DNA from 3 places in the Streptomyces sp. NPDC051018 genome. Region 2 is predicted to be linked to each of the others. Evidence: riboswitches for the same ligand, from Rfam matches in the RefSeq annotation. Region 2 holds a riboswitch; each other region holds the start of a gene.

Region 1 (3,253 bases), on a different contig from region 2:
CGCGGACGAAGGACCAGGCGAGCATGGTGACCGGGCCGGTGAGCATGCCCTTGACGGGCCGTCCGGTGAGCGACTGGGCGTAGGAGGTCCAGCGGACCGTCATCGGCTGCGGCCGGGAGATGTCACCCGCCAGGATCGGCGGGCGCACACAGCGGGTGCCGTACGACTGGACCCAGCCGTGCCGGGTGGCGACACAGCCCGTGAGCTGCTCGGCGAAGTACTGCACCATGTCGTTGCGTTCGGGTTCGCCGTGGACGAGGACGTCGATGCCCGCCTTCTCCTGGAAGGCGACGACCTCCCGGATCTCGTCCTTGATCCGCTCCTCGTATCCGGCGGTGTCGATGCGTCCGGCCCGCAGATCGGCGCGCGCGGTCCGCAGTCCGGCCGTCTGCGGGAAGGAGCCGATGGTGGTGGTCGGCAGGAGGGGCAGGCCGAGGCGGGCGCGCTGGGCGGCGGCCCGCTGGACATAGGACTCCGGGCGGCGGCCGTCGGCGGCGGTGACGGAGGCGGTACGGGCCCGGACGGCCGGGTCGGAGGTGAGGGCCGATTCCGCGCGGGAGGCCAGGGCGGCCCGGTTGGCGGCGAGTTCGGCGGCAATGGCGCCGGTTCCCTCACTCAGTCCGCGGGCGAGGGTGACGATCTCGCGGGCCTTCTGGCGGGCGAAGGACAGCCAGCGGGCGATCCCGGGGTCGATCTCCCGTTCGACCTCGGCGTCGAGCGGGACATGCAGGAGGGAACAGGAGGCGGAGACGTCGACCCGGTCCGCGAGCCCGAGGAGCGTGCCGAGGGTCGCGAGGGACTTCTCGTGCCGGTCGATCCAGATGTTGCGGCCGTTGACCACCCCCGCGACCAGGCGCTTGCCGGGCAGTCCGCCGGCGGCGGCCAGGTCGTCGAGATTGGCGGCCGCCCGTTCGGTGAAGTCGAGGGCCAGCCCGTCGACGGGGGCCTTGGCGAGAACGGGCAGGGCATCGCCGAGCCGGTCGAAGTACGAGGCGACCAGCAGTTTGGGCCGCTCGGAGAGGCCCCCGAGGTCCCGGTAGGCGCGGGCGGTGGCGTTCAGCTCGGCCGGGGTGCGGTCCTGGACGAGGGCGGGCTCGTCGAGCTGGACCCATGCGGCTCCCGCGGCCCGCAGATCGGCCAGGATCTCCGCGTACACGGGCAGCAGCCGGTCCAGCAGGGTGAGCGGTTCGAATCCGGCGGCGACGCCGGGGGCGGGCTTGGCCAGCAGGAGATAGGTCACGGGACCGACGAGAACCGGGCGGGCGGTGTGGCCGAGTGCGAGGGCTTCCTCCAGCTCGGCGACCTGCTTGGTGGCATCGGCGGTGAAGCGGGTGTCGGGGCCGAGTTCCGGGACGAGGTAGTGGTAGTTGGTGTCGAACCACTTGGTCATCTCCAGGGGCGCCACGTCCTCGGTGCCCCGCGCCATGGCGAAGTAGCCGTCGAGCGCGTCGGCCGAGAAGGCTTCGCGGTGCCGGGCCGGGACCGCGCCGACCATGACGCTGGTGTCCAGGACGTGGTCGTAGTACGAGAAGTCCCCGGTGGGCACCTCGTCGATGCCCGCGTCGGCCAGCTGCCGCCAGTTCGTCCTGCGCAGCGCGGTCGCGGTCTCCCGGAGGGCGGCGGCGGTGACGCGTCCCCTCCAGTAGCCCTCGACGGCCTTCTTCAGTTCCCGGTTCTGGCCCTGGCGGGGGTAGCCGTACACGGTGGACCGCGCTGTCGCGGCCGCGGGCTTGGCTGTCACGGAACTCTCCTTCGCGAGTGTGTCTCCGTATGTCCCGGGACGGCACGCGAACGCGAAGGCTGAGCGAATCCCGTGGACCGGATGCGCACCATGGGTGCGATCGTCCACCGGACAAGCACGCCGACCCGCCCACGAGGTCACCGGGATCTCCGCGCACGGTCGTCCGTACACGGGCAGCAGGCAGGTCTTCGGACTCGCGGGCACGTCTCGACGGGCGAAACACCTACTGGCCGTCGCTTCCCGGACCCGTCGTGGATCCAGTGCGTATGACGGCGGTCGTTCCCGCTCACCGCTGCGGGGCAGTCCCGGATTCCCACCGGGTTCCCTCTTGCGACGCGCCTGCCTGGCGGGCAGGGCGAACCGGCTGCGTCCGCCAGCCTAGTCCTGTGATCGGAAACGTTCACCGCTGTTCACCATCCGGACCTCGTCAGGAGACGGGAGACAGGAGGCGCGGGGGCGGGAGACGGCGGGCGGGAGTCACGTGACGGGGGACGGCGGGCCGAGGGAGCGGCCGGACGGGGACGCGCGGAGACTCGCGTTCCCCCTGCGCGCCGGGCGCCGCCCGGGGCACCCCCGGAACCCCGGGTGCCACTCGCGCTTGTGTACGGAGCCCTTCCCGGACCTCGCATCACCCGTACGGTCCTTTCCGTCCGGCTCCTGGACAACGGCGGGCTTCCCGGGGGCATCCTGGCCCTCCAGGGGGATCCCGGGACCGGGACCGCCGGGCCGGGTGGCGTCACCGGAAGGCACGGGTGGCCGGAGTGGAGCCGGGCCCGGTTCCCCGACGGCCGAGCGGTCGAGCGGTCGGCGGTCGGCGGTCGGCGGTCGGGAGGATCCTCACCGAGTCGTGCGAAGGAGAACAGTTTGCGGAGCCTGACCTTTGTCGTCGGTACGGGGCGCAGCGGATCGACCGCTCTGTCCCAGATCGTCAACCGGCATCCGGACGTCCTCAGCCTCAATGAGCTGCTGGCCTCGGTGGGCAGGGCGGGACTCCCGCCGGAACGGCTCGACGGCGGCCGGTTCTGGCAGTTACTCGCCCGGCCCAACCCGCTCTTCGACACCATGATCCGCAGCGGGCTCCCCCTGCCGGAGTTCCTGTATCCGCTGCGGCCCGGGCGGTTCTCGGCCGGGACCACGGGCATTCCCGCGCTCTGTCTGACGGTGCTCCCCCATCTGACCGACGCACCCGACGCGCTGTTCGACGACCTCGGGAACGAGGTCACCCGGTGGCCGATGCGGACCGCCGCCGGACACTACGAGGCACTCTTCGACACCCTGTGCACACGGTTCGGCCGCAGTGCCGTGGTCGAGCGCTCGGGATACTCCACCCACTGGGTCCCGCGGCTGCGTGCGGCCTTCCCCCGCGCGAAGTTCGTCCATCTCTTCCGGGACGGCCCCGACTGCGCCCTGTCGATGAGCCGCCATACGGGGTTCCGGCTGATCCTCCTCCTGAGGGAGATCATCGCCCGGACGGGGGTCGCCGATCCGGCCGCGCTGACCGAGGACGACGTG
Region 2 (3,253 bases):
GGGCCGGGGCGGTGGACAGGGGCGGCCCGCCCTCCGGGGTCGCGGCTCCGGTGGACCCGGCGCCCGAGGTCGACTTCGGCGCCGGGGTGGCGGTCGACAGGGAGGCCGGGTCCGAGGGGACGTCCGCGGGTACGGGCGGCCGTACCGGCGCGGTCTCCCCGCTCGTGAGGACCACGGAGGCCAGGGACACCACGGCGCACAGCACACCCGCACCGGTCGCGGCCATCAGTCTGTGGCGTCGGCGCTCCCGCCCCTTGGCGACGACCGTACGCGCGTCGATCGGCTGAGCGTGCTCAGCCGCCCGGCCGGCGGCGCTCCGCAGTCCGGCCCGCACGGGGTCGTCGAGGTCAGACATCACGGCTCTCCCCGGTCGGTGCATGGTGATCGGTCTGGTCGAGAAGGTCGGGCGGGTCGAGATGATCCGGCTGGTCGAGAAGGCCGGGCCGGTCGAGAAGGCCGGGCCGGTCGAGAAGGTCGGGCCGGTCGAGAAGGTCGGGCCGGTCGAGAAGGTCGGGCCGGTCGAGAAGGTCGGGCCGGTCGAGAAGGTCGGGCCGGTCGGGATGATCCGGCCGGCCGAGATGGTCGGCGAGCTTGGCGCGGGCCCGGGACAGATGCGTCTTGACGGTGCCGGTGGAGAGCCGGGTCTCGGCCGCTATCTGCTCCACCGGCAGATCACAGACGTAGAAGAGGGCGGCGCACTGCCGCTGCCGCAAGGGCATACGGCGCAGCGCTCGCTCCAGATCGACCATGCCCGGATCCGGCCCTTCGCTCGTCAGGGGGTCGTCCCGCGACTTCCACGCGTGCCGGCCCCGCACGACCCGCCGCCAGCGGCTCACCGCCAGTCGCCACGCGACCGTCCGCACCCATGCCTCGGGCCCCCGCTCGCGCTCCAGCCGGCGGCGTGCTCCCCAGGCCCGTACGAACGCCTCCTGGACCACGTCCTGGGCCTCGTGGAAGTCCCCGGTCATCACATACAGCTGGCCGGTGAGCCGGTGCACGGATCGGGTGTAGAAGTCCGTGAACTCCTCCTCGGTCAAACGTCAGCGCTCCTTGCAGATGTGCGGGTACGCGTCGACGTTACGCCTCGGGGGTTCTGCCCGGTCGACGGGCCGAGACGGAGATCTCTGCCCGCTCGCTCCAGGCGGCCGGGCCGGAGGGCTTCGTGGGCGGCTGCCGGCCCGGCGGCATCCGGCGTGGTGGGTGCACGACAGCGGGTCCCGTTACGTCACCGTACGCCCCGATGCATCCCGGTGCGCGGGACACCGGTCCGGCGGAGCGCACCTGTGCGGGGCCGGTGGCGCGGCCGGGCCGCACCCAGGGACCGGCCGACGCCCTCAGCCCGCCGTCAACGGGCTCCCGCAGCGCAGATTCCAGCGCTCGGAGCGGCCGGTCAGCTCGGTGAGGGCCAGCGGTGGCACATCCAGCCGCCAGAACGCCTCCGGGGGCAGGGCGAGCGCATGCACCACGACCGCCCTGACCAGGGCGGGTTCCACGACCGCCAGCACCTGGCCGTCCGGCAGGGCCGCCAGCCAGCCGCCCACCCGTTCGCACAGCGCCACGAGCGATTCACCGCCGTGCGGGGCGGCCGAGGGGTCGGCGAGCCACGCGGACACCGCTTCCGGCTCGGTCCCGGTGACCTCCGCGAGCCGCCGTCCCCGCCAGCGGCCCACGTCCCAGTCCGCGAGTCCGGCCACGGGTTCCGCCGCCAGCCCGAGGGCGCGGGCCGTCTCCCGGCAGCGCAGGGAGGGGCCGGTGAACGGCCGCCCGGCGCGCGACAGGGTGCCCGCCACGGCCCGCGCGGCGGCGAGACCCTGCTCGTCGAGGGAGACCTCCCCCTCGAAACGTGCCTCCCGCAGCGCGGACGTCGTCGCGGGTGAGATCAATGTCACCCGTACCGTCATCTCCCCACTCCCTCCCGTCGAGTGCTCCAAGAGCCAAGCACATCACGGGAGTTCACATGCCTCCCTTCCCGTGCCGTTCGCGCGTTTGCGCACGTACGAGCCATGGCGGCACCCGGCCGTACACGGTACGGTCACGTGGACATGACGAGGGCGTGACGGAAGTCCGGTGAGAATCCGGCACGGTCGCGCCACTGTGTACCCGTACCTCTGCGGGAAGTCAGACCCAGCGCCCTCGTCCCAGGCACCACGACCGGGACGCGTTGTTCCCTCAGGAGGTTCTGCCATGGCTCAGTCCGCCGCGCCCGCACCCGCCGCCGCACCGGCACTCACCCCCGTCTCACTGAGGGCGATCGCCCCCTGGGCCGCCTTCTTCGGCCTGCTGATGCTGGTCCTCCTCTACTTCGTCGGCGCGGAGCAGGGCGCGGTCGCGCTCGTCTCCGGAGAGACCGTCCACGAGTGGGTCCACGACGGGCGTCATCTGCTCGGCTTCCCCTGCCACTGAGGGCCGCGCCCGGACGTCAACGGACCCCGGAAGTCCAGGGACACGGAAGTCCAGGAACACGGATGTCCTCCGGACCCCGGACGCCTCGCCCGCACACACATCGTTCCGGCGGCACACCCCCCTCCGGAATCCCTCTCGCGGCGCCCCGGCGCCGTATCTCGGACGCGTTGTCCGCAGCAGCGGACCGAGCCGCCTTCACCACACAGGGGAACACTCACCCATGCCTTCCATATCCGTCAGAGCCCTGCTGGTGCGCGGTATGCTCGCGGGCCTCGTCGCCGGGGTGTTCGCGCTGGCCGTCGCGTACTTCATCGGCGAGGGCCCGGTGGACGCGGCCATCGCCTTCGAGGAGGCCGGCAGCCATGAGCACGGCGGCGAGGAACTCGTCAGCCGCGCCATGCAGTCGACCGCCGGTCTCGCCACCGGCGTCCTGGTCTTCGGCGTCGCGATCGGCGGGATCGCCGCGCTCGCGTACTGCGTCGCCCTCGGCCGTATCGGGCGGTTCGGCCCGCGCGCGACGGCCGCGCTGGTGGCCCTCGGCGCACTGGTCACCGTGTACGTCGTGCCGTATCTGAAGTACCCGCCGAACCCGCCGGCCGTCGGGGACCCCGGCACCATCGGCGGGCGCACCGCGCTGTACTTCCTGATGATCGTGCTCAGTGTGCTGCTGGCGGTGGCCGCGGTGATCGCCGGGAAGCGGCTGGCGCCCCGGCTGGGGAACTGGAACGCGACCGTCGCCGCGGCGGCCGGGTTCGTCGTGGCCGTGGGGGTCGCGTTTGTGTTCCTGCCGTCGTTCAACGAGGTCCCGAAGGGCTTCCCGGCCACCGTGGTCTGGGAGTTCCGGCTGGCG
Region 3 (3,253 bases), on a different contig from region 2:
GCCCTGGCAGCTCGCCGAGCGCATGGAGTGGAACCGCCCCTGGGAACTGATCCCCTACGACTCCCGCAATATCGCCGTCTCCGAGGCCGAGGCCCATATCCGCAGGCTGGTGAAACTGGGTTTGGCCGAGGCGCTTCAGGGGCGCCCGACGAGGTTTGTGGCCGTGTGAACGAAGCCGGCCACCTGGCGGGGCGGACGGGGCCTTGGCCCGCGGGCGCGGGTGGGCCCGGGTGGGCCCGGGGGCGGGTGAGCGTGCCGGTCCGGCGCGCGAGTGAGCGTGCTGATCCGTGAGCCCGGTCCGGCGCGCGAGTGAGCGTGCTGATCCGTGAGCCCGGTCCGGCGCGCGAGTGAGCGTGCTGATTCGTGAGCCCGGTCCGGCGCGCGAGTGAGCGTGCTGATTCGTGAGCCCGGTCCGGCGCTTCCGGGTCCTGCCCTGGGGGCGGGCGGGCCGGCCGCCCAGGGCCGCCGGGTGGCGCGGGCGGCGCCCGGCGGAACCCGTGCCGTCCGGGGTCCGGGGTTGCTTGCGGGGCTCTGCCCCGGACCCCGCGCCTCAATCGCCGGCGGGGCTGGTTTGTGCTGGCCCGGCGTTTGACGAGGGGTCCCGGGGCGGGTGCTTCCAGCCCGTCCGGCGGGGCTGGATTGTGCCGGGCCGGTGGTCGACGAAGGGACCTCGGGGCAGGTGCTTCCAACCCGCCCAGCAGCCGGATTGTGCCGGGCCCGGTGTTCGGCGAAGGGCCTCGGGCCGCGTGCTTCCCAACCGTCCAGCCCGGCTGGATTGTGCCAGCCCGGCCTTCGGCGAAGAGGCCTCGGGCCGCGTGTTTCCAGCTAGTCCGGCGGGGCTGGATTGTGCCGGGCCCGGCTTTTGACGAGGGGTCCCGGGGTGGGTGTTTCCAGCCTTTCCATCGCGGCTGCATTGTGCCGGGCCCGGCTTTTGACGAAGAGCCTCGGGCCGCGTGCTTCCCAACCGTCCAGCCCGGCTGGATTGTGCCAGCCCGGCCTTCGGCGAAGAGGCCCCAGGGCAGGTGCTTTGAGCGCGGCTGCATGGTGCCAGCCGGGTGTTCGACAAGAGGCCTCGGGCCGCGTGCTTCGCACCCGTCCAGCGGGGCTGGATTGTGCCGGCCCCGGTGGTCGACGAGGGATCTCGGGGTGGGTGCTTCCAGCCCGTCCAGCGAGGCTGGCTTGTGCCAGCCGGGTGTTCGACGAGGGGTCCCGGGGCGGGTGCTTCCCACCCCTCTGGCCCGACTGGATTGTGCCAGCCCGGCCTTCGACGAGGGGTCCCGGGGTGGGTGCTTCCAGCCCGTCCAGCCCGGCTGCATGGTGCCGGGCCCGGTGGTTGAGGACGGTCCCGGGGTTGGGGCCGGGTCGGTGTGCCCGGTGTGAGCCCCCGGAACTTGCGCGAAGGGAGCGGCCCAGCGCACAGGTCCCGGGCGTCCGAGGCCGGAGGAGCCCGGAACCGGCCGCTGGTGTGGGTGGGAGAGCCTGGCGGAACGCGCCCTCACCCACGGAAACACCGGCCGGTAGAGTGAGCGGGTCGTTTCACACCTGTACAGGGGGAAGCCGGTGCGAATCCGGCGCTGACCCGCAGCCGTGAGCCGCCCACCCGGCGGCGAGTCGGAATGCCCTGGACGGGGACGTGACCGGCTCGTGCCACCGGCAGCCGCCGGTGACCGGCACCGTCGAGGAATACGGTCCGGAGCCCTGGCGCCTGACCGTGCCCGTGCCCGGCCACCGCAGGGAAGGCACCGCCCGTCATGACCACCGCCCGCCGCCGCGCCGCCGTGCTCGCCGCATCCGCCGTGCTGACCGCGGCCGTCCTCCCCGCGTCCGTACCGGCCGCCTTCGCGGCGACGAGCCCCCCGCCGCCGGCCGCCACGCCGTCGGGTCTGTACGGGACGAGCGACCCGGCGTACGACGGCGTCTGGCGCCAGTCCCTGGCCCTGCTCGCGCAGGACACGGTCGGTGTGCTGCCCGCCGTGAAGGCGGTGGACTGGCTGGTCGGCCAGCAGTGCGACAGCGGCGCGTTCCCCTCGTACCGCGCGGACGTGACCGGTCCCTGCGACGCCAAGCTGCCGCTTGACTCCAATGCCACGGCCGCCGCGGTGCAGGCCCTCGCCGCGCTCGGCGGGCAGGACCCGGCGGTGAAGAAGTCGGTGGCCTGGCTGAAGTCCGTACAGAACACGGACGGCGGCTGGGGCTACAACCCGGGCGGGGCCAGCGACGCGAACTCCACCTCCGTCGTGATCGGCGCGCTCGCCGCGGCGGGCGAGAAGCCGGACGCCGTCGTGTCGAAGGGCGGGAAGTCGCCGTACGACGCCCTGCTGACCTTCGCGCGGCCCTGTGGCGGCAAGGACGGCGGCGCGTTCGTCTTCCAGCCGAAGCAGCCCGGTGTCGTCGCCGACTCCACCGCCGCCGCGGTGATCGGCGCGCACGGGAAGGGCCTGGTGGTGACGGCGGGCGCGAAGGACGCGGGTGGCGCCGCCTGCAAGCCCGCGACCACGGTCGAGGGCGCCGCCCACAACGGCGGCGCCTATCTCACGAGCGCCCTCGCCGCGACCGGCCATCTCAACGCGCCGCCGATGCCGGGCGCCGCCGACACCACCGCCAAGCCCGACGTCGGGAACACCGCCGACGCTGTCGTCGCCCTGGCCGCGCAGGGCCTGACCGAGCAGGCCGGCAAGCCCCTCGGCTGGCTGAAGCAGAACGCGGCGGCCTGGGCGAAGGAGTCCGGCCCGGCGGCGTACGCGCAGCTGATCTTCGCGGCCCATGCGACGGGCACGGACCCGAAGGACTTCGGCGGCACCGATCTGGTGGCGGCCCTGGGCGCGACGGGCCCGGCCCCGCGGACGGTCGTGACGGACACGGCACGGGAGAAGGAGCAGCGGGAGCAGGACGGGAAGAAGGACGACTCCGGGGTCGGTGTCTGGTGGATCGTCGGCGCGTTCTTCGCGGCGAGCGTCGGCGCGGGCATCCTGCTCAGCGGCCGCCGCAAGTCCCAGCCGTGACCCGCGCCCGGCGGTACGCACGGCTGCTTCCCCGGGCCGTGACCCGCGCCCGGCGGCGTACGCGGCTGCTCGCCCAGGCCCTGCCCCGCACCCGGCGGCACCCGCGACCGCTCCCCCGCACCCCCCGGCACTCACGCCCGCTCCCTCTGGGCCCGGCCCGCTCCCCGCGTCGCGCGCCGCTGCTCCCCCACGCCCCGGCCCGCACCCGGCGGCACCCGCGACCGCTCCCCCGCAGCCCCCGGTACTCACGT

The links. A riboswitch is a leader RNA that binds a small molecule or an ion and turns the genes downstream of it on or off. The one in region 2 is predicted to bind cobalamin.
Region 1: it holds a riboswitch for cobalamin, as region 2 does, so the genes downstream of both, metE (5-methyltetrahydropteroyltriglutamate--homocysteine S-methyltransferase) here and ACIBCM_RS09725 (CbtB-domain containing protein) in region 2, are expected to answer to the same signal.
Region 3: it holds a riboswitch for cobalamin, as region 2 does, so the genes downstream of both, ACIBCM_RS01010 (prenyltransferase/squalene oxidase repeat-containing protein) here and ACIBCM_RS09725 (CbtB-domain containing protein) in region 2, are expected to answer to the same signal.

What each region holds. Positions count from the first base shown of each region.
Region 1 is NZ_JBITFN010000026.1:85,010-88,262, forward strand. It holds gene metE (5-methyltetrahydropteroyltriglutamate--homocysteine S-methyltransferase) at 1-1,741, opposite strand, end outside; cobalamin riboswitch at 1,903-2,103, opposite strand; gene ACIBCM_RS31395 (sulfotransferase) at 2,606-3,253, shown strand, end outside.
Region 2 is NZ_JBITFN010000004.1:202,563-205,815, reverse strand. It holds gene ACIBCM_RS09740 (hypothetical protein) at 1-355, opposite strand, end outside; gene ACIBCM_RS09735 (SigE family RNA polymerase sigma factor) at 348-1,037, opposite strand; gene ACIBCM_RS09730 (histidine phosphatase family protein) at 1,335-1,901, opposite strand; adenosylcobalamin (AdoCbl) riboswitch at 2,045-2,138, shown strand; gene ACIBCM_RS09725 (CbtB-domain containing protein) at 2,185-2,403, shown strand; gene ACIBCM_RS09720 (CbtA family protein) at 2,624-3,253, shown strand, end outside.
Region 3 is NZ_JBITFN010000001.1:254,922-258,174, reverse strand. It holds gene ACIBCM_RS01015 (MBL fold metallo-hydrolase) at 1-169, shown strand, start outside; cobalamin riboswitch at 1,518-1,643, shown strand; gene ACIBCM_RS01010 (prenyltransferase/squalene oxidase repeat-containing protein) at 1,752-3,002, shown strand.